One region of the Telluria sp. B2 genome, then DNA from elsewhere that is predicted to be linked to it. Evidence: predicted binding sites of a transcription regulator. Region 1 holds the regulator's gene; the other holds the start of a gene.

What was found. The regulator FNR, encoded in region 1, switches genes on or off when oxygen is low (the NO sensors DNR and NnrR bind a similar motif). The targets are predictions, from matches to a motif close to TTGATNNNNATCAA.
Region 2: the regulator FNR is predicted to act here: its motif matches at 3,574-3,587, upstream of ACSUZJ_RS07640 (universal stress protein).

What each region holds. Positions count from the first base shown of each region.
Region 1 covers NZ_CP196525.1:2,254,334-2,266,337, reverse strand. The annotation lists gene ACSUZJ_RS10185 (formate dehydrogenase subunit alpha) at 1-286, opposite strand, end outside; gene ACSUZJ_RS10180 (twin-arginine translocation signal domain-containing protein) at 306-590, opposite strand; gene ACSUZJ_RS10175 (TorD/DmsD family molecular chaperone) at 583-1,266, opposite strand; gene ACSUZJ_RS10170 (DUF2474 domain-containing protein) at 1,413-1,565, opposite strand; gene cydB (cytochrome d ubiquinol oxidase subunit II) at 1,565-2,572, opposite strand; gene ACSUZJ_RS10160 (cytochrome ubiquinol oxidase subunit I) at 2,587-4,038, opposite strand; gene fnr (fumarate/nitrate reduction transcriptional regulator Fnr) at 4,260-5,027, shown strand; gene ACSUZJ_RS10150 (VOC family protein) at 5,041-5,469, opposite strand; gene ACSUZJ_RS10145 (DUF885 domain-containing protein) at 5,852-7,693, opposite strand; gene ACSUZJ_RS10140 (FixH family protein) at 8,016-8,531, opposite strand; gene ccoG (cytochrome c oxidase accessory protein CcoG) at 8,543-9,937, opposite strand; gene ccoP (cytochrome-c oxidase, cbb3-type subunit III) at 9,934-10,884, opposite strand; gene ACSUZJ_RS10125 (cbb3-type cytochrome oxidase subunit 3) at 10,877-11,041, opposite strand; gene ccoO (cytochrome-c oxidase, cbb3-type subunit II) at 11,043-11,660, opposite strand; gene ccoN (cytochrome-c oxidase, cbb3-type subunit I) at 11,678-12,004, opposite strand, start outside.
Region 2 covers NZ_CP196525.1:1,708,862-1,720,865, forward strand. The annotation lists gene ACSUZJ_RS07625 (outer membrane lipoprotein) at 30-830, shown strand; gene ACSUZJ_RS07630 (Crp/Fnr family transcriptional regulator) at 951-1,748, opposite strand; gene ACSUZJ_RS07635 (response regulator) at 2,297-2,941, opposite strand; gene ACSUZJ_RS07640 (universal stress protein) at 3,035-3,502, opposite strand; gene ACSUZJ_RS07645 (protein phosphatase CheZ) at 3,892-4,731, shown strand; gene ACSUZJ_RS07650 (chemotaxis protein CheA) at 4,731-6,620, shown strand; gene leuC (3-isopropylmalate dehydratase large subunit) at 6,862-8,262, shown strand; gene ACSUZJ_RS07660 (entericidin A/B family lipoprotein) at 8,306-8,428, shown strand; gene leuD (3-isopropylmalate dehydratase small subunit) at 8,486-9,133, shown strand; gene leuB (3-isopropylmalate dehydrogenase) at 9,157-10,230, shown strand; gene asd (aspartate-semialdehyde dehydrogenase) at 10,373-11,500, shown strand; gene ACSUZJ_RS07680 (motility hub landmark protein FimV) at 11,896-12,004, shown strand, end outside.

The sequences.
Region 1 (12,004 bases):
TGATGGGCGAATCGAAGGCCGCTTCCTGGCGCACCCAGACGCCGTTGGCCACCACCGCCTCGACCGAGCAGCCGACCGAGCAGTGGCTGCAGACGGTGTGCTTGATCTCGGTCTTGACCGGCGCGTCGGCCACCGGATCGGCGGCCTGGGCCGGTTCGATGACGTTCAACGGCAGCTGGCGCGCCAGTGCGCCGGCCCCGGCCGCGACACCGGCGCCGACCAGGAACTTGCGCCGCTTCAGGCCCCGAACGGCGCCTTCCTTGCTCGAACTCTTCACTAACGACATGTCTGCTCTCCGGGATCGCTCACCAGTAGGCGGCGGTTTGGTAGTAACGGCGAATGTGCTCGGTCTCGTGGTAGCCGCGCTTGACCTGGGGCTTGGCGGCCTCGGCAGGTTTCATTTCGGGCTTGGCCTCGGCGCCGCCGGCCACCGCGGCCAGCGCGCCCAGCGGCGCGGCCTTCAGGAAATTGCGGCGCGCCGGGTCGGGCTTTCCATCGGCCGCGTGCTGCACCGCTTGTGCGTGTGCTTGTACGTCTGCGTGATCGCGTTCCATCGCATCGTCCTCGGTTCGCTGGGTTGGGTTAATCATCGAGTTCTTCCACCGCGAAGCCCACGGCTTCGATCTCCAGCAGGGCCTCCACGAAGTCGGCCACCACCTTGTAGAAATTCGCGCCTTGCGCATTGCGGATGTCGTCCAGGCAGCGCTCGTACCAGGGCGCGATGCGCGCATCGAAGAAGGCCTTCTGCTCGTGCAGGGGCTGGCGCCGGATGCCCGGACCGCCCGCGATCAGCACGCGCATGGTCTCGCACAGCGCGCCGAGATGGTCCTCGAATTCGGCGACGCCGCGCACCCGGCCAATGCCGAAGCGCGCCAGGTCGCTGCGCAGCTCCGCCAGCGGGGTGTCGTTCATGAAGCCGGACAGGTAGAGCGAACCGTAGGGATTCAGGGTCGGCGTGCCGTCGCTGACGAACAGGGTGTCGAACTCCTCGGCCACGCCCTGGGCATCCATCACGCCGGAGGCCAGCACCAGCTTCTCCCAGGCTCGCTCCAGGCCCGGCTCGCCGCCTTCGGCGAGGATGGGGTCGGCCGCGGCAAGCTGCCCCAGCAGGACTTCGCCCGGCGCCGCCAGCAGCAGTCGCGCGGCCAGGGCATACAGGTCGGCACGGGCCTGGTCTTCGCTGGACAAAGGATGCACCACGGCGATCAGGGCGCTGACGGCGTCATTAGCCGGAGTGGAGGTGTGTTCGGGTAATGCAGACTGCATGGACACTGAGGCGCTCCGTTAATAAATCTTTATCGAAAGTGTAGACCCTCACCCCGCAGAGGCGCGCACGTTTGAAACCGCTTGCATATCTCGACACTTACCAACAAGTCAATGTCGAGCTCCTTGTCGTGTTCCTTGCTGCCCACTTAACGCATGCCCGCGGCGTGCATGATCAGGCGGATCAGGCTCGCGACCAGGAACAGAGCCGCCACCCCGGCGGCCCACAGCCCGGCCATCCAGCCCAGGCGGCGCAGCCACAGGGGCGCCGGCCGCTTCCCGAGGCGCAGGCGGGCGCGCATCAGTGATACCCCGCGTCGGCCTTGACCTTGCCGCGAAACACCCAGTACGACCAGATCGTGTACATCAGGATGATCGGCAGGATGAACAGCGTGCCCACCAGCGCGAAGCCCTGGCTGGCCGGCGGCGAGGCGGCTTCCCAGATCGTGATGTGGGGCGGGACGATGTGCGGCCAGATGCTGATCGCCATGCCCGTGTAGCCGAGGAAGACCAGGGCCAGCGCCGCAACAAAAGGCCAGCGGTGCGGCTTGCCCTTGAGCGAGCCGAGCAGGAGCGCAATCGACAGCAGCACCAGCACCGGCACCGGCGCCAGGAACAGGATGTTCGGGAAGGTGAACCAGCGGTCGGCCACCGCCGGGTCGCGCAGCGGGGTCCAGATGCTGACCACCACGATCGCGCCCAGCAGCATCAGCGCGAACGGGCGCGCCACCTGCACCATGCGCTCGTGCAGCTCGCCCTCGGTTTTCATGATCAGCCAGGTGCTGCCCAGCAGCGTGTAGGCGATGATCACGCCGAAACCGGCCAGGATCGGGAAAGGCGCGAACCAGTCGAGCACGCCGCCGGCATAGCTGCGGCCAGACACCGCGATCCCGTCCAGGAAGGCCCCGAGCGAGACGCCCTGGAAGAAGGCCGCCGTCACCGAGCCGCCGATGAAGGCCTTGTCCCACCAGTGGCGCTCGTGTTCCTTGGCCTTGAAGCGGAATTCGAAGGCGACGCCGCGGAACACCAGGCCCACCAGCATGAAGATCAGCGGCAGGTAGAGGCCGGACAGGATGATGGAATACGCGACCGGGAAAGCCGCCAGCAGGCCCTCCCCGCCCAGCACCAGCCAGGTCTCGTTGCCGTCCCAGACCGGGGCGACGGTATTCATCATGGTGTCGCGGTCGCGCTTCTGCTTCACGAAGGGGAAGAGGATGCCGATGCCGAGATCGAAGCCGTCCAGCAGCACGTACATGAAGACGGCGAAGTAGATGATGACGGCCCAGATGACCGAGGTGTCGATGCCCATAGTCTGCTCCTCTCTCAGGTCCCCTTCCGATCGCCGCCGGTGCCTTCGGCCGTGCCTTCGTCGTCGTTGTCCACGTCCGCGGCCGAGAGCGGACGCATCGGTGTGCGCTCCTCGCCCGGCCCGCCCTCGGGCGCCCGGTTCAGTTCGAAGTGCTGCGGCCCCTTGCGCATCAGGCGCAGCACGTAGGCCGTGCCGGCGCCGAACACGAAGAAGTAGGCCACCACGAAGATCGCCAGCGTCAGCGCCACCGCCGGCGCAGCATGCGGCGAGACCGCATCGGCCGTGCGCAGCACGTCGTACACCACCCAGGGCTGGCGCCCGACCTCGGTGGTGACCCAGCCGGCCAGGATGGCGACCAGCCCGGCCGGCCCCATCCACAAGGCCGCGCGCAGGAACAGTCGCCTGGTGAAGAGTTGCCCACCGCGCCGCAGCAGCAGGCTCCACAGGCCCAGCGCGATCATCAGCAGGCCCAGCCCGACCATCAGGCGGAAGCTCCAGAACACGATCAGGGAGTTCGGCCTTTCGTCCTTCGGAAAATCCTTCAGGCCGGGGAACTGGCCGTCCCAGCTATGAGTGAGGATGATGCTGCCCAGGCGCGGGATGCCGACCGCGTAGCGCGTCTGCTCGGCCTCCATGTCGGGAATGCCGAACAGCAGCAGGGGGATGGCCTCGCCCGGCTCGTTCTGCCAGTGCCCTTCCATCGCGGCCAGCTTGGCCGGCTGGTGCTCGGCGGTGTTCAGGCCGTGGAAGTCGCCGATGACGGCCTGGATCGGGGCGACGATCAGGAGCATCCACATCGCCATCGACAGCATCTTGCGCACGGCCGGATTGTCGCGCCGGCGCAACAGCTGCCAGGCGCCGGTGGCCCCGACGATCAGGGCCGTGGTGAGATAGGCGGCCACCACCATGTGCATCAGCCGGAACGGGAAGGAGGGATTGAAGACGATCGCCAGCCAGTCGGCCGGCACCATGCGCCCGCCTTCGATGGCATAGCCCTGGGGCGTCTGCATCCAGCTGTTGGCGGCCAGGATCCAGGTGGCCGAGATCAGGGTGCCGATCGCCACCATGCAGGTGGCCACGAAATGCAGTTGCGGGCCGACCCGGTTCCAGCCGAACAGCATCACGCCCAGGAAGCCGGCTTCGAGGAAGAAGGCGGTCAGCACCTCGTAGGACAGCACCGGCCCCATGATGCTGCCGGCGAACTCGGACATGTTGCTCCAGTTGGTGCCGATCTGGTAGGCCATCACGATGCCCGACACCACGCCCATGCCGAACATGACGGCGAAGATCTTCAGCCAGAAGTGGTAGAGGTCGACGTAGACCTGGCGCTTCGTGCGCAGCCAGGACATTTCGAGGACGGCCAGGTAGCTGGCCAGGCCGATGGTCACTGCGGGAAAGAGGATGTGGAACGACATCGTGAATGCGAACTGGATGCGGGCCAGATCCAACGCCGATAGGCCGAACATGAGCACTCCTCGTGATCTGCGGTGTCCAGAATCTAGCACGGTTGGACATGCGCACAATTGGCAACCTGGCCACGCCTTGACGCCCTGTACAGCTGCATCGCCTCGAGCTATTGCACGCACTCATCAGCCTTTTCCAGCCGGACAGCGACAGGTCAAAAGACTGGGGCGCGGTGGCAGACCGGACTATAATTCCCGTATTGACCGCGACTGTTCGAGGACCGATGACCCAAGCCCCCTCTTCCCCTGCCGCTTCTCCGATCAGCATCAAGGCGCTGAAGGCCAGTTGCAGCGCCTGCAGCATGCACCAGCTGTGCCTGCCGATGGGCCTGGAAAACGCGGACATCGACCGCCTCGACAAGATCATCGGCCGCCGCCGGCGCCTGGAGCGCGACGAGCGCCTGTACGCCATGGGCGAGCCCTTCCGCAGCCTGTACGCGGTGCGCTTCGGCCACTTCAAGACCTACCAGGTGAACGCGGCGGGCGAGCAGCAGATTACCGGCTTCCAGATGGCCGGCGAACTGCTGGGGATGGATGCGATCAGCGGCGACCGCCACCATTGCGACGCGGTCGCGCTCGAGGACAGCGAGGTCTGCGAAATCCCCTTCTCGCGCCTGGAGGAACTGTTCGGCGAAGTGCCGGCCCTGCTGCGCCACTTCCACCGCATCATGAGCCAGGAGATCACGCGCGAACAGAACGTCATGCTCCTGCTGGGCAATATGCGCGCCGAGCAGCGCTTCGCAGTCTTCCTGGTGAACCTGTCGGCGCGTTATGCCGCGCGCGGCTATTCCTCGACCAGCTTCGCGCTGCGCATGTCGCGCGAGGACATCGGCAACTACCTGGGCCTGACCATCGAAAGCGTCAGCCGCCTGCTGTCGCGCTTCAAGAAGCAGGGCTGGATCGCCGTCGACAAGCGCGAAGTCACCCTGCTCGAGCCGGCGCGCCTGCGTGCGATCGCGGCCGGCACCGAGCAGTGCAGCCCGATGGCGTGAATTCCCTGGACGCCTAGAACGTGACCTTGACCGACGGCGCGCTGCGCGTGGCCGGGCCGTGGAATACCGCTTCGATGTTGTTGCCGTCCGGGTCGATCACGAAGGCGCCGTAGTAACCCGGATGGTAGTTGCGCTCGCCGGGCGCGCCGTTGTCCTTGCCGCCCGCTTTCAAAGCCGCCTCGTAAAAGGCGTCGACCATGGCGCGGTCGGCGGCCTGGAAGGCCAGGTGGTGGCGGCCGGTCAGCACGCCCTGCGCCGCCTCGCTGTCCGGCGTCGAGACGAAGAGCTCGTCGGCCCAGAAATACCCCTCGCCCTCGCCGCCCATCGGCACGCCCAGCACCTCAAAGACGGCCGAGTAGAACCGTCTGGATGCGGGCAGGTCGCGTACGACGAGCTGGATGTGGTCGATCAGGCGTCCGCGGTGCAATTCCTGGGTTTCCATGCTGCGCTCCTTGTAGAGTGGTCGACGGAGTCCAGAGTATGCCTCAGTTGGCGTGACAGAGATGACGCGTGTTGAGAAGCGATCGGTGACAGGAAAGCTGGAGCGAACCGTAGGGTGGGCACCCCGTGCCCACGCGGACGCTTGCGTTGCGTCGCCGCGTTCAGTACCTGTGAAGCTGCGTCAAGGAAATGCGTCCCAATGCATATCCGGAACGCTTCCGCCTGCACGCTGGCAGCGCTATTCGGGCCGAAGCAGTCGATTGATCAAGCGTTCGCGTGGGCAGTGGGGCTGGCTAAATGCCAGCACCACAAAGTGCCCACCCTACGGTTGACGCTGGCAGCCGCAACATGCGCCGCGAAACGTCAACCGTTTGCCGGACGGATTACGCCTTCGCCTTTTCCTTCGCAATCCACTGGTCGACCAGCTGCCCCAGCACGTCCAGCGGCACAGAACCCGCGCTCAGCACCATGTCGTGGAAGCCCGGCAGCGAGAACTTGTCGCCCAACTCCGCCTTGGCCTTCTCGCGCAGTTCGACGATGCGCAGCATGCCGATCATGTAGGCCGTGGCCTGGCCCGGCCAGGCGACGTAGCGGTCGACTTCCTCGACGTTGATGCCGTAGTCGACCGCCTGCTGGCGCGTCCAACCCTTGGTGTGCAGGCCGGTATCGACGACGAGTCGGCGGGCGCGGAACAGTTCGGAGCCCAGCGCGCCCAGCAGGCCAGGGACGTCATCTTTATACCAGCCCTGCTCGACCGCCAGGCGCTCGGTGTACAGCGCCCAGCCTTCGCTGTGCGCGCTGCCGCCGCTGAAGATGCGCTGGCTGCGGAACTTCGGAATGCCGGCCAGCTCCTGCTGGATCGCCAGCTGGAAGTGGTGGCCCGGCACGGCCTCGTGGTAGGACAGGCTGCGCATGCGGATCATGCTGAAGGTCGGGCCGCGCATCGGCACCCAGAACACGCCTGGACGGCTGCCGTCCGGCGCCGGCAGGCTGTAGTGGGCGGCGGCCGAGGCTTCGGTCAGCGGCGGTTCGCGGCGCACTTCGACCGGCGCGCGCGGCTTCAGGTTGAACAGCGACTCGCTGCGGCGCTCGGCGTCCTTGACCATCTCGGCATACTTCGCCAGGATCGCCGGGCGCGGGTCGCCCTCGCCCTTGGGCTGGAAAGTGGCGTCGAGCTGCTTCATGCGCTCCTCGATGCTGCCCTCATTGAAGCCGAGCGAACGCAGGTGCTTGTCCATCTCGCCTTCGATGCGCGCCACTTCGCGCAGGCCGATCGCGTGGATCTGCTCCGCCGTCAGGTTGGTGCTGGTGTAGTTCGCCAGCGCGCGGTTGTAGGCAGCCAGGCCGTTCGGCAGGCGCGAAATGCCGGCGACGTCATCCGTCTTCGGGTGCAGCTCGGCCATGAAGGCCTGCACCCGGGCGTAGGCCGGACGGACCTTGTCCTCGACGATGCGGGTCGCACGGGCGATCGCGGCGGTGCGCGCCTCCGGCGCCAGGTCCTTCAGCGCCGCGGTGCGCTGCACCAGCGAGGTCACCAGCACGTTCTCGGCGGCCGAAGGCTTGAGGAAGGTGTCGACCTGGTACTGGGCGCGCTCGAGGATGAAGCGCGGCGGGATCATTTTCTTCGCGGCGGCGGCGCGGGCGCGCGCCAGCGCCTCGTCCATGCGGGTGCCGACCTGCTCCAGGCGCGCCAGGTAGCTGTCGACATCCGAAGCGCGGCGCATCGGGTGGGTCTGGGTCATGAAGTTGACCAGGCTGACCTGGGCGCCGCTGAACTGCTGGAACACGAAGCCGTGGTCCTCGAAAGGTTCGTTCGCCACCGTGTTGGCCAGCGACCAGCGCATCACCGCCGCCGAAATGCGCTGGGTCTCGTCCAGCGGGCCCGCCATCCACTTGTCCAGGCGCGCGATGCCCTCTTTCGCCTTGGCGATCATCTTCTTGCGCTGGGCCGGGGTTTGCGGCGTGAGCTGGCGGTCCAGGGCGTCCTGTTCGGCGCCGCTGAAGTACTGGGTGGCGGTGGCGAACTGCGGATTGCCGCGCACCCACTCCTGGGCGAACTGGTCGGCCCATTTGTCGAAGGCAGCGTTCGGTTTGACGGCTGGCGCCGATGCTGCCGCAGCCGGGGCGGCGAGCGCGGCTTGCGGAAGGACGGCGCCGGCGATGGCGAGCGGAACGAACAGGGAGGCGATGGCGGTGCGCAGGATGCGCTGGGAGCGTGCGGGCATGGGTGTCTCTTCTAGTTAGTCGTACGGCAAATTGCCGTGACGAAAATCTAACATGGAAGAGTTAGGGAAGGACAGTCTTTACAGCTGCGGTGCGCGGGGTGGAATCGGACGTCGAATGCGCCGGTCGGGTTCGTAGGGTGGGTTCTTGAACCCACGCCGTTTCATCGGCCGTGTTTCCGCGGCGCCTACAGTATCGTAGGGTGGACTCCCGAGTCCATGCGGTATGGGGCCGTCGCTTACCCGCACCGTTTATCGTGGCCCGTGGCGGTCGTGCCGTCGCCGACACGCGAACGGTGAGACCGCGTGGGTTCGAGAACCCACCCTACAACACCCCGTCCGCTGCGATCCGCAATCCGGCATCCTTCCCCGGACTCCAGCCGCGCGCCAGGCGCCACTGCCTGCCCTCGCCTTCGACCACGACATGCCAGTGCGTCATCTCCAGCCCCGGCACACCAACGCTGAAGTTGCCGTAATCGTCCGGCAGCGCTTCCAGCACGAGATCCTTCTGCGGCTGGGTCGGGTGCGCGAGGTGGATGCGAAACGGCGCCAGCATCGGCCGCCCGAAGCTGAGCAGGCGCCCCGCCAGCGTCGCGGCTTGCGCATCGAAGCGCGCATCAAACACCAGCTTCAGGCTGGTGGCGGCGCGGTCCCGCCGCAGGTCCTGGTTGATGGCCTTGCCCTGCTTGTAGTAGTCGTCCACCACCATCGCGTCCGGCTGCCGCAGCGCCAGCCAGACGGTGACTGCGGTGGCCAGCATCACTGCGACAGGACCCAGCATGATGAACCAGGGCCAGCGGTGGCGGTACCAGGGCGCCGAGGTGGGCAAAACGGTTTGCATGATCCTCTCCTTTAGCGCGGCACGATGAAGGCCGCTTCTTCCCGCACGGCGACACCGGGATCGTCGAGCGCGGTGACGGTGAATTCGATGCGGTGCGAGCCGGCCTGGCCGGCGCCTTCGGCGCGCACCCGCACCGGCACCGCACGCGTGCTGGCGCCGTCGAGGGCGACCACGTCCGCATCGACAATCTGCGCGCCGGCCATGCCGCTTACCCCAAGCCGGAACCGGCGCGGCGTTTCGCTCGTGTTCATCAGCTGCAGGCGGTAGACGTTTTCGATACGGCCATCCTCGGCTTCGCGGCCCATCGAACCGCGGTCGCGGATCACGTCCACCTTCAAGGGTGTGCGCAGCGCCAGCGAGGACGTCATGGCCGCGACCAGCAGCCCGAGCACAGCCGTGTAGACCAGCACGCGCGGGCGCATCAGCCGGCGCCTGACCCGGGCGGTGCCCCAGCCTTTCGCCAGCGCGTTCTCGGTCGCGTAGCGGATCAGGCCCGCGGGCTTCCCGACCTTGTCCATCACGCTGTTGCAGGCGTCCACGCAGGCGGCGCAGCCGATGCATTCGTACTGCAGGCCGTTGCGGATGTCGATCCCGGTCGGGCAGACCTGCACGCACATGCTGCAGTCGATGCAATCCCCTACCCGCTCAGCGGACTTGTCGCCGGTCACGCGCAGTCCCGGGCGGCGCGGCTCGCCGCGCGCACGGTCGTAGGTGACGATCAGGGTGTCCTTGTCGAACATCGCGCTCTGGAAGCGGGCGTAGGGACACATGTACTTGCAGACCTGCTCGCGCATCCAGCCTGCGTTGCCGTAGGTGGCGAAGCCGTAGAACAGCACCCAGAAGGCTTCCCAGGGGCCGACGCGCCAGCCGGCGATCTCCTGCATCAGGCTGCGCACCGGCGTGAAGTAGCCGACAAAGGTAAAGCCGGTCCACAGCGCCACCGCCAGCCAGGCCGCGTGCTTGGCGCCCTTCTTCCAGATCTTCTCGACCGTCCAGGGCTGGCGGTCGAGGCGGATGCGGGCGCTGCGCGCACCCTCGATCTTGCGCTCGATCCAGAGGAAGAGTTCGGTGTAGACGGTCTGCGGGCAGGCAAAGCCGCACCACACGCGTCCGGCCACGGCGGTGACCAGGAACAGGCCATAGGCGCAGATGATGAGCAGGCCCGCCAGGTAGATGAAGTCCTGGGGCCAGAGCACCAGGCCGAACAGGTGGAACTTGCGCGTGCCCAGGTCGAACAGCACCGCCTGGCGGCCGTTCCACGCCAGCCAGGGCAGGCCATAGAACAGGAGCTGGGTGAGCCAGACGCAGGCCCAGCGCAACGTGGCGTAGCGGCCCTTGATCTCGCGCGGATAGATCTCCTCGCGCGCGGCATACATCTTCACGACCGCTTCATGGGGGGCATTCATTTTGACGCTACCTTGTTCTCTTCAACCGTACCGGACGCGGGATTCGACAGGCTCCACACGTAAGCCGCCAGCACGTGCACCTTGGGTTCGCCCAGGAATTCGCCAAAGGCGGGCATGGTGTTGGTGCGGCCCTTGCGGATGGTCTCCATGACCGTGTCGGCGCTGCCGCCGTAGAGCCAGACCTTGTCGGCCAGGTTGGGCGCGCCCAGCATGGTGTTGCCCTTTCCTTCCGCGCCGTGGCAGGCGGCGCAGGCGGCGAACTTCGGCTTGCCGAAGGTGACCTTCACCGGGTCGGCGGTCAGGCCCGACAGGTTGCGCACGTAATGCGCGACGGCCTCGATGTCCTTGTCCGAGCCCAGCGCCGCGCCCATCGCCGGCATCTGGCCGATGCGGCCCGCCATGATGGTCTTTTTAATGGTGTCGGGCTCGCCGCCGTGCAGCCAGTCCGTGTCCGTCAGGTTCGGGTAGCCCTTGTTGCCACGCGCGTCGGAGCCGTGGCACTGGGCGCAGTAGTTCAGGAACATGCGTTCGCCGATGGCGCGCGCCTGCGGGTCGGCCGCGACTGCCTTCAGGTCCTGGCTGGCGTAGCGCCCGAACAGCGGGCCGAAGTCGCTTTCGGCCTGCTTCAGCTCGGCCTTGTATTCGCCGGTGGATGCCCAGCCGAGTTTACCCGCATAGCTGCCCAGGCCCGGGTAGAGCACCAGATAGCCGATGCCGAACAGGATGGTGAGATAGAACAGGCCCATCCACCAGCGTGGCATCGGGGTGTTCAGCTCGGTCAGGTCCTCGTCCCAGACGTGGCCGGTGGTTTTCTCGGGCTGGCCATCCTGGCCGATCTTCACGCGAAAGCGCGACTGCGACCACAGCAGGATCGCGCAGCCGGCGATCGAGGCGATCGTGATCAGGGCGACGTACCAGTTCCAGAAGCCGGAGGTGAAGTCAGACATGGTCTTTCTCCTCGTCGGCAAAGGGCAGCGCGGCGGCGCGGTCGAAGTCGCTGCTGCGCTTGAGCAGGAAGGTCCACAGCACGATGCCCATGAAGGTGGCAAAGGAGACCACCGTCATCACGCTGCTCGCGCTGTCAAAGAGTTGTTCGATAGCCATGTCAGTTCCTCGTCTTGATCTGGGTGCCCAGGCCTTGCAGGTAGGCGATCAGCGCGTCCTGCTCGGTCCTCCCGGCCAGCTCGGCCGGGGCGTTCTTGATCTCTTCCTCGCCGTAGGGCACGGAAAGCGTCTGCATCGCGCGCATCTTCGGCACGATCTCGGCCGGGACCAGTTTGGTCTTCGCCAGCCACGGGTAGCCGGGCATGTTCGATTCCGGCACCACGTCGCGCGGATTGTCCAGGTGGGTGCGGTGCCATTCGTCGCTGTAGCGCCCGCCCACGCGCGCCAGGTCCGGACCGGTGCGCTTGCTGCCCCACTGGAAGGGGTGGTCGTAGACGAATTCGCCGGCCACCGAATAATGGCCATAGCGCTCGGTCTCGGCGCGGAAGGGCCGGATCATCTGCGAGTGGCAGTTGTAGCAGCCTTCGCGGATGTAGATGTCGCGGCCCGCCAGGCGCAGCGGCGAGTAGGGTTTCAGGCCGGCGACCGGCTCGGTGGTCGACTTCTGGAAGAACAGCGGCACGATCTCGACCAGGCCGCCGAAGGAGATCACCAGGATCACCAGGCCGATCAGGAGCCAGGGATTCTTCTCGATCCATTCATGGGTAAATTTTTTCATTGCGAATGACTCCAGTTTCAGGCGTGCGTCGGTACGCGGGTCTCGACGGCGCAGGCTTCGACGTGATCGGCCGCGTGCCGGGGCTTGTGCGGCTGCGGGATCGGCGCGTCCACATTGACGGTGCCGGCCAGCGTCTTCCAGGTGTTGAAGGCCATCAGGACCATGCCCGACAGGTAGAGGAAGCCGCCGGTGAAGCGGATCACATAGTAGGGATAGGTGGCCTTCACGCTCTCGGCGAAGGTATAGGTCAGGGTGCCGTCCGGGTTCACCGCGCGCCACATCAGGCCCTGCATCACGCCGGCGATCCACATCGACGCGATGTAGAGGACGATGCCGATGGTGGC
Region 2 (12,004 bases), 550 kb from region 1:
GCAAGTACCCGCCTTATCCGATGGAGGCCATGATGAGATTACGAGCCACCCTGCTGTGCGCGCTGCTGCCGCTGGTGCCGATGACGCTGGCGCCGCTGCCTGCCCAGGCCCAGCACACCGCGCGCGACAACCTGCCCACGCCAGCGATCCGCGGCTTCAACGTCGAGGAAGTGCCGCGCATCGCGCCCGGCGTCGAGCTGCATTTCGACCTGTATGGCACGCCCGGCGGCAACGCGACCGTGAAGATCGATGGCGCCACGCGCAACCTGCACCTGACCGAAACCGATCCCGGCCAGTACGTCGGCACCTATACGGTCGGCGCCCACGACCGCATCCGCAACGACAGCGCGGCCAGCGCCGACCTGCGCCTGGGCGCCCGTTTCGCCAGCGCGACGCTGCCCGAAACCCTGGTGCGCAACGGCGCGCCGCCGGTGGCCCGGCGCGAGCTGACCGCCCAGCGCACGACCACGGCGCCAAGGACGGCGCGCTACTGCACCAACTGCGCGACGGTCGAAGCGGTGAACGTGGTCGAGGCCGAAGGGCAGGGCGGCATGCTGGGCACGGCCGGCGGCGCCGTCATCGGCGGCTTGCTGGGCAACCAGGTCGGCAGCGGCAGCGGCAGGACTGCGGCGACCGTTGCCGGCGCGGTGGGCGGCGCGATGGTCGGGCGCAACGTCGAACGCAATGCGCGCCGCAGCCAGCGCTACGAGGTCGTGGTGCGCTATGCGGGCAATGGCGCTACCCAGACCCTGCAGTACGAGAACGATCCGGGCTTCCGGGTCGGCGACGCCGTGCGCGTGAACGACGGGGTGCTCTCGCGCGACCAGTGAAGGGGCGGTGTTCCCCCTCGAGGTCAAAAAATCAGCCCCGGAGGTTCGCGGTCTCGTATCGAAACCCTGAACTTCCGGAGCCGACGATCCGTACACCGGGCCTGGCGATGAGGATGTCGTTCAGGCCGTGGCGAGGATCTGATCGTCGCCGGCGGCGTCCAGCTCGGCCTTCTGCTTGGCGCCCGCCTGCTTGGTACGCGAACGCGAGGGCGGCAGGCGGCGCAGGGTCTTGAGCGCTTCGGCGTCCTTGATGCCGATGGTGCGCTGGTCGACGGTGATCAGGCCGATCTCGTTGAAGGCCGACAGCGTGCGGCTTACGGTTTCCAGGGTCAGGCCGAGGTAGCTGCCGATCTCGTGGCGCGTCATGCGCAGGTTGAACAGCTTGCTCGAGTACCCCATGGCGGCGAAGCGGTCGGCCAGCGACACCAGGAAGCGCGCCACGCGGGCTTCGGCGGAGAGCGCGCCGAGCATGCCGATCATGGCCTGTTCGCGCACCAGTTCGCGGCTCATGACGCCGTACATCAGGTTTTCCAGCTCCATGTGCACGCGGCCCAGGGCGGTCAGCTTCTTGAACGGCAGCAGGATCAGGTCGCAGTCCGACAGCGCCACCGCCTCCGAAGCGTAGTGGCGGGTGTGGATGCCGTCGACGCCGAGCATGTCGCCCTTCATGGGGAAGCTCAGCACCTGTTCGTTGCCGAACTCGTCGATGAGGACGGTTTTCAGGAAGCCGGAGTTGACGATGTACAGGGTGTCGAAGGCCTGGCCGATGGTGTGGACGCGCTGGCCGGTCTTGAACTGCACGTGCTGGAACAGCAATTCTTCGGAATTGACCGAGACCGCGGCCGGGATATGGAGCAGGTCGCAGACCTCCTTCAGGTTGGACCACAGCCGGCCCTGGCGTTGACGCCCTGCTTCCATTGGGGCCGAATGCATGGTCGACGTGCTGGCATTGCGTTGATCTGTCGTTGGCTGGGACTGCATGCTCATCTCCAGTGAAGGAATCATTCGGGCTTGGCCAACCGGGCCGCACCGGTACTTCAATAGGAATTCAGAAAAGCGGCAGGCTTGGCTTACGGTGAGAAAGTAGATCGCAAGCAAGTCGAAACGCTGGATTCAGTATGCCAACACGAGTTCGGCAGGGGTATCAGCAATGGCTGAATGTGTAGGTAGGACGGTTGGTAGGAGTGTAGGAATATTCTTACCGAAACAGGCTGCCTCCGAAGGAGGGAGCGGCGAAAACATACCGGACACGATATCCGGTTTGCGCAAGCTGCGCGTTGCGCTGGTGGCACGAATGCGACTGGACGGTGTCAAACTTCATTCACCCAACGCTTCGTGCCGGCGACATCCATCAGTGCATCCGACCGGTCATTCAGGGCCGGCGCCTGGGCCGCGGCGCGGCGTCGAAGACGGCACGCCCCCGCGGCGACACGCTGCAGCGCAGCCACCGTGTCCTGCCAGGCGCATCATGCCTTCATCGGCGCCAGAAGGCGGTGCGCCACCGCGTACTGGACCATTTCCGACAGCGAGGTCATGCCCATTTTCTGCATGATACGCGTCTTGTGGGTGCTGACGGTCTTCACCGACAGGTGCAGGTTGTTGGCGATCTCGGTGATCGACTTGCCCCCCACCAGTAGCGAGAATACCTCGAATTCGCGGTCCGAGAGCTGTTTGTGCAGCAGCTGCTCGTTCGGCGCCATGATGTTCAGGGCCAGCTGCTCGGCCACCTCGGTGCTGATGTAGGGGCGGCCCGAGGCAACCTTGCGGATCGCCCCGACGAGCTGGGTGCCCGCGCTTTCCTTGGTCAGGTAGCCCTGGGCGCCGGCGCGGATCGCGCGCACCGCGTACTGTTCTTCCTCGTGCATGGTCAGGATGAGGATGGCCAGCTTCGGCGCCTCGCTGCGCACCTGGCGGATCAGGTCGACGCCGCTGCGCCCCGGCATCGACAGGTCCAGCAGCAGCAGGTCGAAGCCGCCCTGGCGCACCAGCGACAGGACCTCGAAGCCGTTGGTGGCCTCGCCGACGATCTCGACGTCGAGCGCGCCGTCGAGGATGCGCTTGAGCCCTTCGCGCATGATGGTGTGATCATCTGCGATGACGATTCTTATCATGTTGCATTCCCCCAGTGCCGCGGCAGGCCGTGGCTGTCTCCATTATCAGTGCGCGCCGCGGGCGGGTGCGTCCCGGCGCGCTCCCTTTTCGGCTCAGCTTGCGGCCGGCTCGCTGATCAGGCGGTGCACCAGCACCGGCTTGGTCGTATGCGACAACACCTTGTTGGTCACGCTGCCGAGCAGGAGCTGGCCCCAGCCGCTGCGTCCGTGCGAGCCCATGAAGATCAGGTCGCAGCCCTGTTGCTCGGCGACTTCGACGATTTTCAGCGCGGTGGCGTCGGAAAACGCCGTCATGCAGCTGTGCTGCAGGTTGGCTGCGGCGCAGGAACGCATGATGCGGCCCATGTAGTCCTCGCCCATGCGCTTCATCTGCTCGACATACTCTTCCTCGCTGGGATAGGAGGGCGGGATGATTTCGACGTAGACGGGGTACTGGTACTCGGGCGCCACGAACAGGGCCAGCACTTCGGCGCCCATCTGCTGCGCGAACTTGACGCCGGCGCAGGCCGTGTGCTGCGACACGGCCGAACCGTCGGTGGTGATCAGAATTTTCCGGTACATGATGAGCCCTCCCTGACAGCACGTATTGTGGCGTCTACTTTGCGGCCAGAGGATTGTGATAACGCAACCTATTGACTTTGCTCAAACATGAGTTCGCTTACGCAAGAGCCCTCGGGAAAACAGTGCACAATCGACGCGACCACAAAAACAACACCTGGCTTGTAAAAAGATGCAGGAACCGCATGGTTTTATTGTCGCGGAATTAAGTTTCCTTGTCCATTTTGTTGTACCTCGATCTCCGACATTTACCTAGAGCAACTACGCTGCTACACTCGCTCACTACGATTTGGGCTTCCAGCGAGGTGAATTCACGCGCGCGGAAGTCCGCATTACCCAACGGACCGAAGCACGCAGATCGTGACATTTATATATATGGAGAAGCAGGGATTATGACCGACGCCGCTGACGATTTCGACGCACTTTTCGAGGAAGTGGCGGCCCAGCGTGCCAGCGCGACGGCACCGGCTCCTGCCGCGCCGGCCCCGGCCCCGGCCAGCGTCGACGAAGACGACCTGGACGCGCTGTTCGAACAGGTGGCGGCAAGCCAGCCGGCCGCTGCAGTGCCCGCTGCAGCGGCTGCCGCGCCAGTTGCCGTTTCTGCTCCCGCCGCCGAAGGCGAGGGCGACAAGAACATGTACGAACGCCTGGGCGGCATCGTGCGCCTCCTGCATGACTCGCTGCGCGAGCTGGGCTACGACCGCGCGCTGACCGAAGCCTCGTCGCAGATCGTGGACGCCCAGGACCGCCTGGAATACGTCGCCACGCTGACCGAACAGGCCGCCAACAAGGTGCTCAACACCCTCGACGACGGCATGCCGGCGCAGGACAAGCTGTCGAAGCAGGCCCAGGACATGGAAACGCGCTGGGACGACCTGTTCTCCGGCAAGCTCAGCCTCGAGCAGTTCAAGGCCCTGGCCGGCGACTCGCGCCAGTTCGCCAAGGCCGTGTCCGAAGCGACCGAAGCCGAGAAGGCGCGCCTGCTCGAGATCATGATGGCCCAGGACTTCCAGGACATCACCGGCCAGCTGATCAAGAAAGTGGTCGCGATCACCAAGACCGTCGAGAACGAGCTGGCCCAGCTGCTGCGCGACAACGCACCGCCGGAAACCCGCGCCAAGCTGGCCGAGAAGGAAGCCGCGCCGGCGCCGCTGATGCAGGGGCCGTCCGTGCCGGACGTGGCGCTGGACCAGGACAATGTCGATGACCTTCTTGCCGAGCTGGGATTCTAATGGACGATATGCTCAAGGATTTCGTCGTCGAGGCGATGGACCTGGCAGTCAATGTTGAAGAGCATCTGCTGCGCCTCGAACGCGACCCTGAAAACAAGGAAACGCTGAACGCGGTCTTCCGCTCCTTCCACACGATCAAGGGCGGCGCCGGCTTCATGGGCCTGCCGGCCCTGGTGGCGGCCTGCCACCTGACCGAAAACCTGTTCGACGCGCTGCGCACCGGCGCCGCTCCCGTGACGCCGCTGGCGATCGAGGCGGCGCTGCAGGCCTCGGGCTTCGTGGCCGACCAGCTGGGCGACCTGAACAACGGCACCCCGCCGGAACAGCTCGCGTCCATGCCGCAGGACCTGGAACGCATCCTGATGGACGCGATCGAAGGCAAGACCGAGGCCGCGCCGGCCGCGCCCGCACCGGCTGCCGCGCCTGCGGCTGCACCTGTTGCCGAGGCCGCTCCAGCCGCCGCATCCGCCGCTTCGTCGGTCGGTGAAGACGGCCTCGACTGGACCGCGATGTACAACGCCGTGGTCCCGGCCGCAAACGCCATCGCCGCCGATGCGCCCGCGGCCGTCGCCGCCGCTCCGGTGGCCGCGCCCCAGGCCGAGGCCGCGCCGGCTGCCGCCGCCGCCGGCAACAAGCCGGGCTGGGACGGCATCGAACGCCGCCAGGAAAACAAGGTGGCCGAAGCGCGCGCCGCCGCCGCGCCGGCCAAGGACGAGAGCATCCGCATCGACGCGGTCAAGCTCGACGCGCTGCTGGAAGTGGCGGGAGAATCGGTGCAGGCCGCCAACCAGGCCGCCGTGCTGCTCGAGCGCCTGTCGCAGTTCAAGTTCGAAGGCCAGGCCGCCACCCTGATGGCGACCCTGACCGAAACCCTGGAACGCGCCTCGCGCTACTCGGCCGAACTGCAGCGCGCCACGCTGGCGACCCGCATGCAACCGGTCGGCCGCCTGTTCCAGAAGTTCCCGCGCCTGGTGCGCGAACTGGCGAAAGACCTCGGCAAGGACGTCGAGCTGACCATCGAAGGCGCCGAGACCGAAGTCGACCGCGTGGTCGTGGACAGCCTCTACGACCCGCTGGTGCACATGCTGCGCAACGCGCTCGACCACGGCGTCGAGTCGCCGGAGGAGCGCGTTGCAGCCGGCAAGCCGGCCAAGGCCTTCATCCTGCTGAAAGCCTGGCAGGAAGCCAACAGCGTCATGATCGTGCTGCAGGACGACGGCAAGGGCATGGATCCGGCCAAGCTGCGCAAGAAGGCCTTCGAAAAGGGCCTGATCGGCGAGAACGGCGCCCCGAACGACGAGGATGCCTACCAGCTGGTCTTCCTGCCGGGCTTCTCGACCAAGGAAGTGGCGTCGTCGGTCTCGGGCCGCGGCGTGGGCATGGACGTGGTCAAGACCGCGGTGGAAAAGAACCGCGGCGCGATCCGCATCGATTCCCGGCTCGGCTCGGGCACCAAGTTCGCGATCCGCCTGCCGATCGAACTGTCGATCGTGCCGACCATGCTGGTCTCCACCTCGGGCGCCTCGCTGGCGCTGCCGATGGCGGTCGTCGAGCGCGTGGTCGAGCTGCCGGAAACCTTCTCGAATGTCGGCGGCGCGCCGGTGCTGAAAGACCAGGGCCGTCCGCTGCCGGTGCGCTCGCTGGCCGGCGCCCTCGGCTACGAGGAAGCGCCGGAACGCGTCGGCATCGTCATCAACGCCCCGCAGCCCTACATCCTGGCGGTGGAAGCGGTTGATGGCACGGCCGACCTGGTGATCAAGCCGATGACGGCGCTGACCGTCGAAGGCATCACCGGCACCGCGCGTTCGGCCGAAGGCGAGCTGGTGCTGGTGGTCGGCCTGTCCTTCCTGATGGACGGCTGCCGCAGCACGGTGCGCATGGCGGCCTGATTTCGCCGCGGTCGCACCATCCGGGTGAAAAAGGGCCACCCCGGCCCTTGCAACAAAAAGCCTGTGCATCCGATGCGCAGGCTTTTTTTATTTGCATGCCTGTCTTTACATGCAAACAAAATTTGCATTAGAAAGCATTAATTGGCAGAATCGTGCGGAAGGCTGCCGCTTGCCGCACTGCACAATTATGTGCATAATCAAAAACGCTTCCCCATTTCAGGCGCCTGCCACAGGAAACCGCATGTTAAAGACCCTCTACGACAAACTCTGGGATGCCCACGTCGTGCGTGCCGACGCCGACGGCACGACGGTGCTCTACATCGACCGCCACCTGGTCCACGAAGTGACGAGCCCCCAGGCCTTCGAAGGCCTGCGCGAAGCCGGCCGCGGCCTCTGGCGCACCTCCGCCAACCTGGCGGTGGCCGACCACAACGTCCCGACCACCGACCGCCGCGAAGGCATCCTTGATCCGACCTCGCGCCTGCAGGTCGAGACGCTCGACGCCAACACGAAGAGCTTCGGGCTCACCTACTTCAACATGAACGACAAGCGCCAGGGCATCGTCCACGTGATCGGGCCGGAGCAGGGCGCGACCCTGCCGGGCATGACCGTGGTCTGCGGCGACTCGCACACTTCGACCCACGGCGCCTTCGGCTGCCTGGCGCACGGCATCGGCACCTCGGAAGTCGAGCACGTGCTGGCCACGCAAACCCTGCTGGCCAAGAAATCGAAGGCCATGCTGGTCCAGGTCGACGGCGAACTGCCGCCGGGCGTGACCTCGAAGGACATCGTGCTGGCCGTGATCGGCAAGATCGGCACCGCCGGCGGCACTGGCTACGCCATCGAATTCGCCGGCTCGACCATCCGTTCGCTCTCGATGGAAGGGCGCATGACGGTCTGCAACATGGCGATCGAAGCGGGCGCGCGCGCCGGCATGGTGGCTGTCGACGACACCACCATCGAGTACGTGAAGGGCCGTCCCTTCTCGCCTGTCGGCCCGCAGTGGGAGCAGGCGGTGGCTTACTGGCGCACCCTGCACACCGACCCGGGCGCGAAGTTCGACATGGTCGTCACGCTGAACGCCGCCGACATCCGTCCGCAGGTCACCTGGGGCACCTCGCCCGAGATGGTCACTTCGATCGACGGCCGCGTGCCCGATCCGGAACAGGAAAAGGACGCGGTGCGCCGCGACGCCATGGAAAAGGCGCTGACCTACATGGCGCTGGAGCCGAACACGCCCATCGAGAACATCCGCATCGACAAGGTCTTCATCGGTTCCTGCACCAACTCGCGCATCGAGGACCTGCGCGCCGCCGCCGCCGTCGTGCGCGGCCGCCAGCGCGCCTCGAACGTGAAACTGGCGATGGTGGTGCCGGGCTCGGGCCTGGTCAAGGAACAGGCCGAGCGCGAAGGGCTTGATAAAATCTTCAGGGCCGCCGGTTTCGAATGGCGCGAGCCGGGCTGCTCGATGTGCCTGGCGATGAACGCCGACCGCCTCGAACCGGGTGAGCGCTGCGCCTCGACCTCGAACCGCAATTTCGAAGGGCGCCAGGGGCAGGGCGGACGCACCCACCTGGTGTCGCCGGCCATGGCCGCGGCAGCGGGCATCGCCGGTCACTTCGTGGACGTGCGTGCGCTCTGATGTCGCATCACTTCTGTCTGAATACTGATCTACTGGAAACATCATGAAAAAAGCAATCGCCCTCTCCCTCCTTGCCCTGGCCCTGACGGGCTGCAACACCATTTCGGGCATCGGCAAGGACGTGCAAAAGGTCGGCCAGGTCGTCACCAGCGCCGGCGGCAAATAAGCAAACGAGAAGCCGCGCGCAGCGGCGATGCAAGGCGAGGACATTCAAGGCTAGGACATGGATAAATTTACCGTACACGAAGGACTGGTGGCGCCGCTCGACCGCGCCAATGTCGACACCGACGCCATCATTCCCAAGCAGTTCCTGAAATCGATCCGGCGCACCGGCTTCGGTCCGAACCTGTTCGACGAGTGGCGTTACCTCGACCACGGCGAGCCGGGCCAGGACAACAGCAAGCGTCCGCTGAACCCGGACTTCGTGCTGAACCAGCCGCGTTACCAGGGGGCCTCGATCCTTCTGACCCGCAAGAACTTCGGCTGCGGCTCCTCGCGCGAGCACGCGCCCTGGGCCCTGCAGCAGTACGGCTTCCGCGCCATCGTCGCGCCGAGCTTCGCCGACATCTTCTTCAACAACTGCTACAAGAGCGGCCTGCTGCCGATCGTGCTGACCGAAGCCCAGGTCGACCAGCTGTTCAATGAGGTCAAGGCTTTCAGCGGTTTCAAGCTGGTCGTGGACCTCGAGAACCAGGTGCTGCGCACCCCCGACGGCCGCATCGGCTTCGAGTTCGCCATTGACGAATTCCGCAAGTACTGCCTGCTCAACGGCCTGGACGACATCGGCCTGACCCTGCGCCACGCCGACGAGATCCGTGCTTTTGAAGAACGCCACCTGGCGCGCCAGCCCTGGCTGGCCAACACCATCTAAAAGAAGAACGCATGACGACGCATATGAGTAAGATCGCAATCCTGCCGGGCGACGGCATCGGTCCCGAAATCATGGCCCAGGCCGTGCGCGTGCTGGAAGCACTGGGCGAATCCTTCGAGATGGAGCGCGCGGAAGTGGGCGGCGCGGGTTATGCGGCCCACGGCCACCCGCTGCCGGAAGCGACCCTGAAGCTGGCGAAGGAAGCGGACGCCGTGCTGTTCGGCGCCGTCGGCGACTACAAGTACGACACGCTCGAGCGCGCCCTGCGCCCGGAACAGGCGATCCTCGGGCTGCGCAAAGAACTGGGCCTGTTCGCCAACCTGCGCCCGGCCATCCTGTACCCGGAACTGGCCGGCGCCTCGACCCTGAAGCCCGAAGTGGTCTCGGGCCTGGACATCCTGATCATCCGCGAGCTGACCGGCGACATCTATTTCGGCAAGCCGCGCGGCGTGCGCGAATGCCCGGACGGCCCGTTCAAGGGCCAGCGCGAAGGCTTCGATACCATGCGCTACGCCGAAGGCGAGATCCGCCGCATCGCCCACGTGGCCTTCCAGGCCGCGCAGAAGCGCGACAGGCGCGTGACCAGCGTCGACAAGGCCAACGTGCTGGAAACCTTCCAGTTCTGGCGCGATATCGTCACCGATGTGCACAAGGACTATCCGGACGTCGCGCTCGAACACATGTACGTCGATAACGCCGCGATGCAACTGGTGCGCGCGCCCAAGAAATTCGACGTCATCGTCACCGGCAACATGTTCGGCGACATCCTGTCCGATGCCGCCGCCATGCTGACCGGCTCGATCGGCATGCTGCCCTCGGCCTCGCTCGACGCCAATAACAAGGGCCTGTATGAGCCCTCGCACGGCTCGGCGCCGGACATCGCCGGCCAGGGCATCGCGAACCCGTTGGCGACCATCCTGTCCGCCGCGATGATGCTGCGCTTCTCGCTGGGCAAGGCCGAACAGGCCGACCGCGTCGAAACCGCAGTCAAGAAGGTCCTGGCGCAAGGCCTGCGTACCGCCGACATCTTCGAGGAAGGCACGACCCGTGTCTCTACCGAACAGATGGGCGACGCCGTCGTCAACGCGCTGGCCTGAAGCGCCGTTGATGCGAAACGCTTAGAATAACGTCGATGCGGGCTGCGCGCCCGCGCGCAATGTTGACAATCCGAGAACCGTAGGGTGGGCGCCCCGTGCCCACGCGTGAACGATGATCATCGTTGAAATGTAAAGGAACAAAATGAAGTTAGTAGGCCTAGTTGGTTGGCGCGGCATGGTCGGGTCGGTCCTCATGAAGCGCATGCAGGACGAGGGCGATTTCGATCATATCGAGCCGGTGTTCTTCACCACGTCGAACCCGGGCGGCGACGCCCCCAAAATGGCGAAGAACGAAACCAAACTGAAAAGCGCCACCGACATCGCCGAACTGTCCAAGTGCGAGATCATCATCTCCTGCCAGGGCGGCGACTACACGACCGAGGTGTACCCGCAACTGCGCGCGGCCGGCTGGAACGGCTACTGGATCGACGCCGCGTCGACCCTGCGCATGAAGGACGACGCGATTATCGTGCTCGATCCGGTCAACCTGGACGTGATCAAGAACGCCATGGGCCGCGGCGTGAAGAACTTCGTCGGCGGTAACTGCACCGTCTCATGCATGCTGATGGGCCTGGGCGGCCTGTTCAAGTACGACCTGGTCGAGTGGATGACGTCCATGACCTACCAGGCCGCATCGGGCGGCGGCGCCCAGCACATGCGCGAACTGCTGACCCAGTTCGGCACCATCAACAGCTCGGTCAAGCACCTGCTGGACGATCCGGCATCGGCCATCCTCGAAATCGACCGCACCGTGCTGGCGACCCAGCATGGCCTGTCCGCCGAGGAAACGAAACAGTTCGGCGTACCGCTGGGCGGCAACCTGATCCCCTGGATCGACAAGGACCTGGGCAACGGCCAGTCGAAGGAAGAGTGGAAGGCCGGCGCCGAGACCAACAAGATCCTGGGCCGCGGCGAAGGCTTCGGCACCAACGCCATTCCGGTCGACGGCCTGTGCGTGCGCATCGGCGCCATGCGCTGCCACTCGCAGGCGCTGACCATCAAGCTGAAGAAGGACGTGCCGCTGGACGAGATCAACGACATCATCGCCTCGGACAACGAGTGGGTGAAGTTCGTGCCGAACTCGCGCGAAGACTCGATGCGCGACCTGACCCCGGCCGCCGTCACCGGCACCCTGAGCATCCCGGTCGGCCGCGTGCGCAAGATGTCGATGGGCCCGGACTACCTGTCGGCCTTCACCGTCGGCGACCAGCTGCTGTGGGGCGCCGCCGAGCCGCTGCGCCGCATGCTGCGTATCGTGCTGGACAAGTAATTCGTCCGAAGCCGGCGCCGCAAGCAAACCGCGGCGCCGGGTTTCGTAGGGTGGACACCTGTGTCCACGCGGTATGGTACTGATGATCAATCGGGAACTCTGCCTTGATCTACGTTCGCTTGCACATGATCTTGTCGGAACATCGGCTGATTCAATGCCGTACAGCGTGGACACAGGTGTCCACCCTACAAAAGCATTGACCCCTCGACCACACCCGTTGGCACCCCGCCAATTCCCCGCCTCCCGCGGCGATGTCGATTCGATATCGTTAGCTCATCCATCCCACAGTTTGATCCCTCTACGCCCCGTGGAGCTTGCATGCTCCAGTGCATGATGATATGTTGAGACTTCCGGGAAACCGTCCTTTCCCCAGCTAACCATTTCCGCTCTCAACTATGCCATTGAACCGCCGCCCTCAGATCATGTCGTCTGCGTTGAAAACACTCACCGCCGCGGTCGCAAGTGCAGTGCTGCTGTCGTCGGCAGGGATGGCAGCGGCAGCGG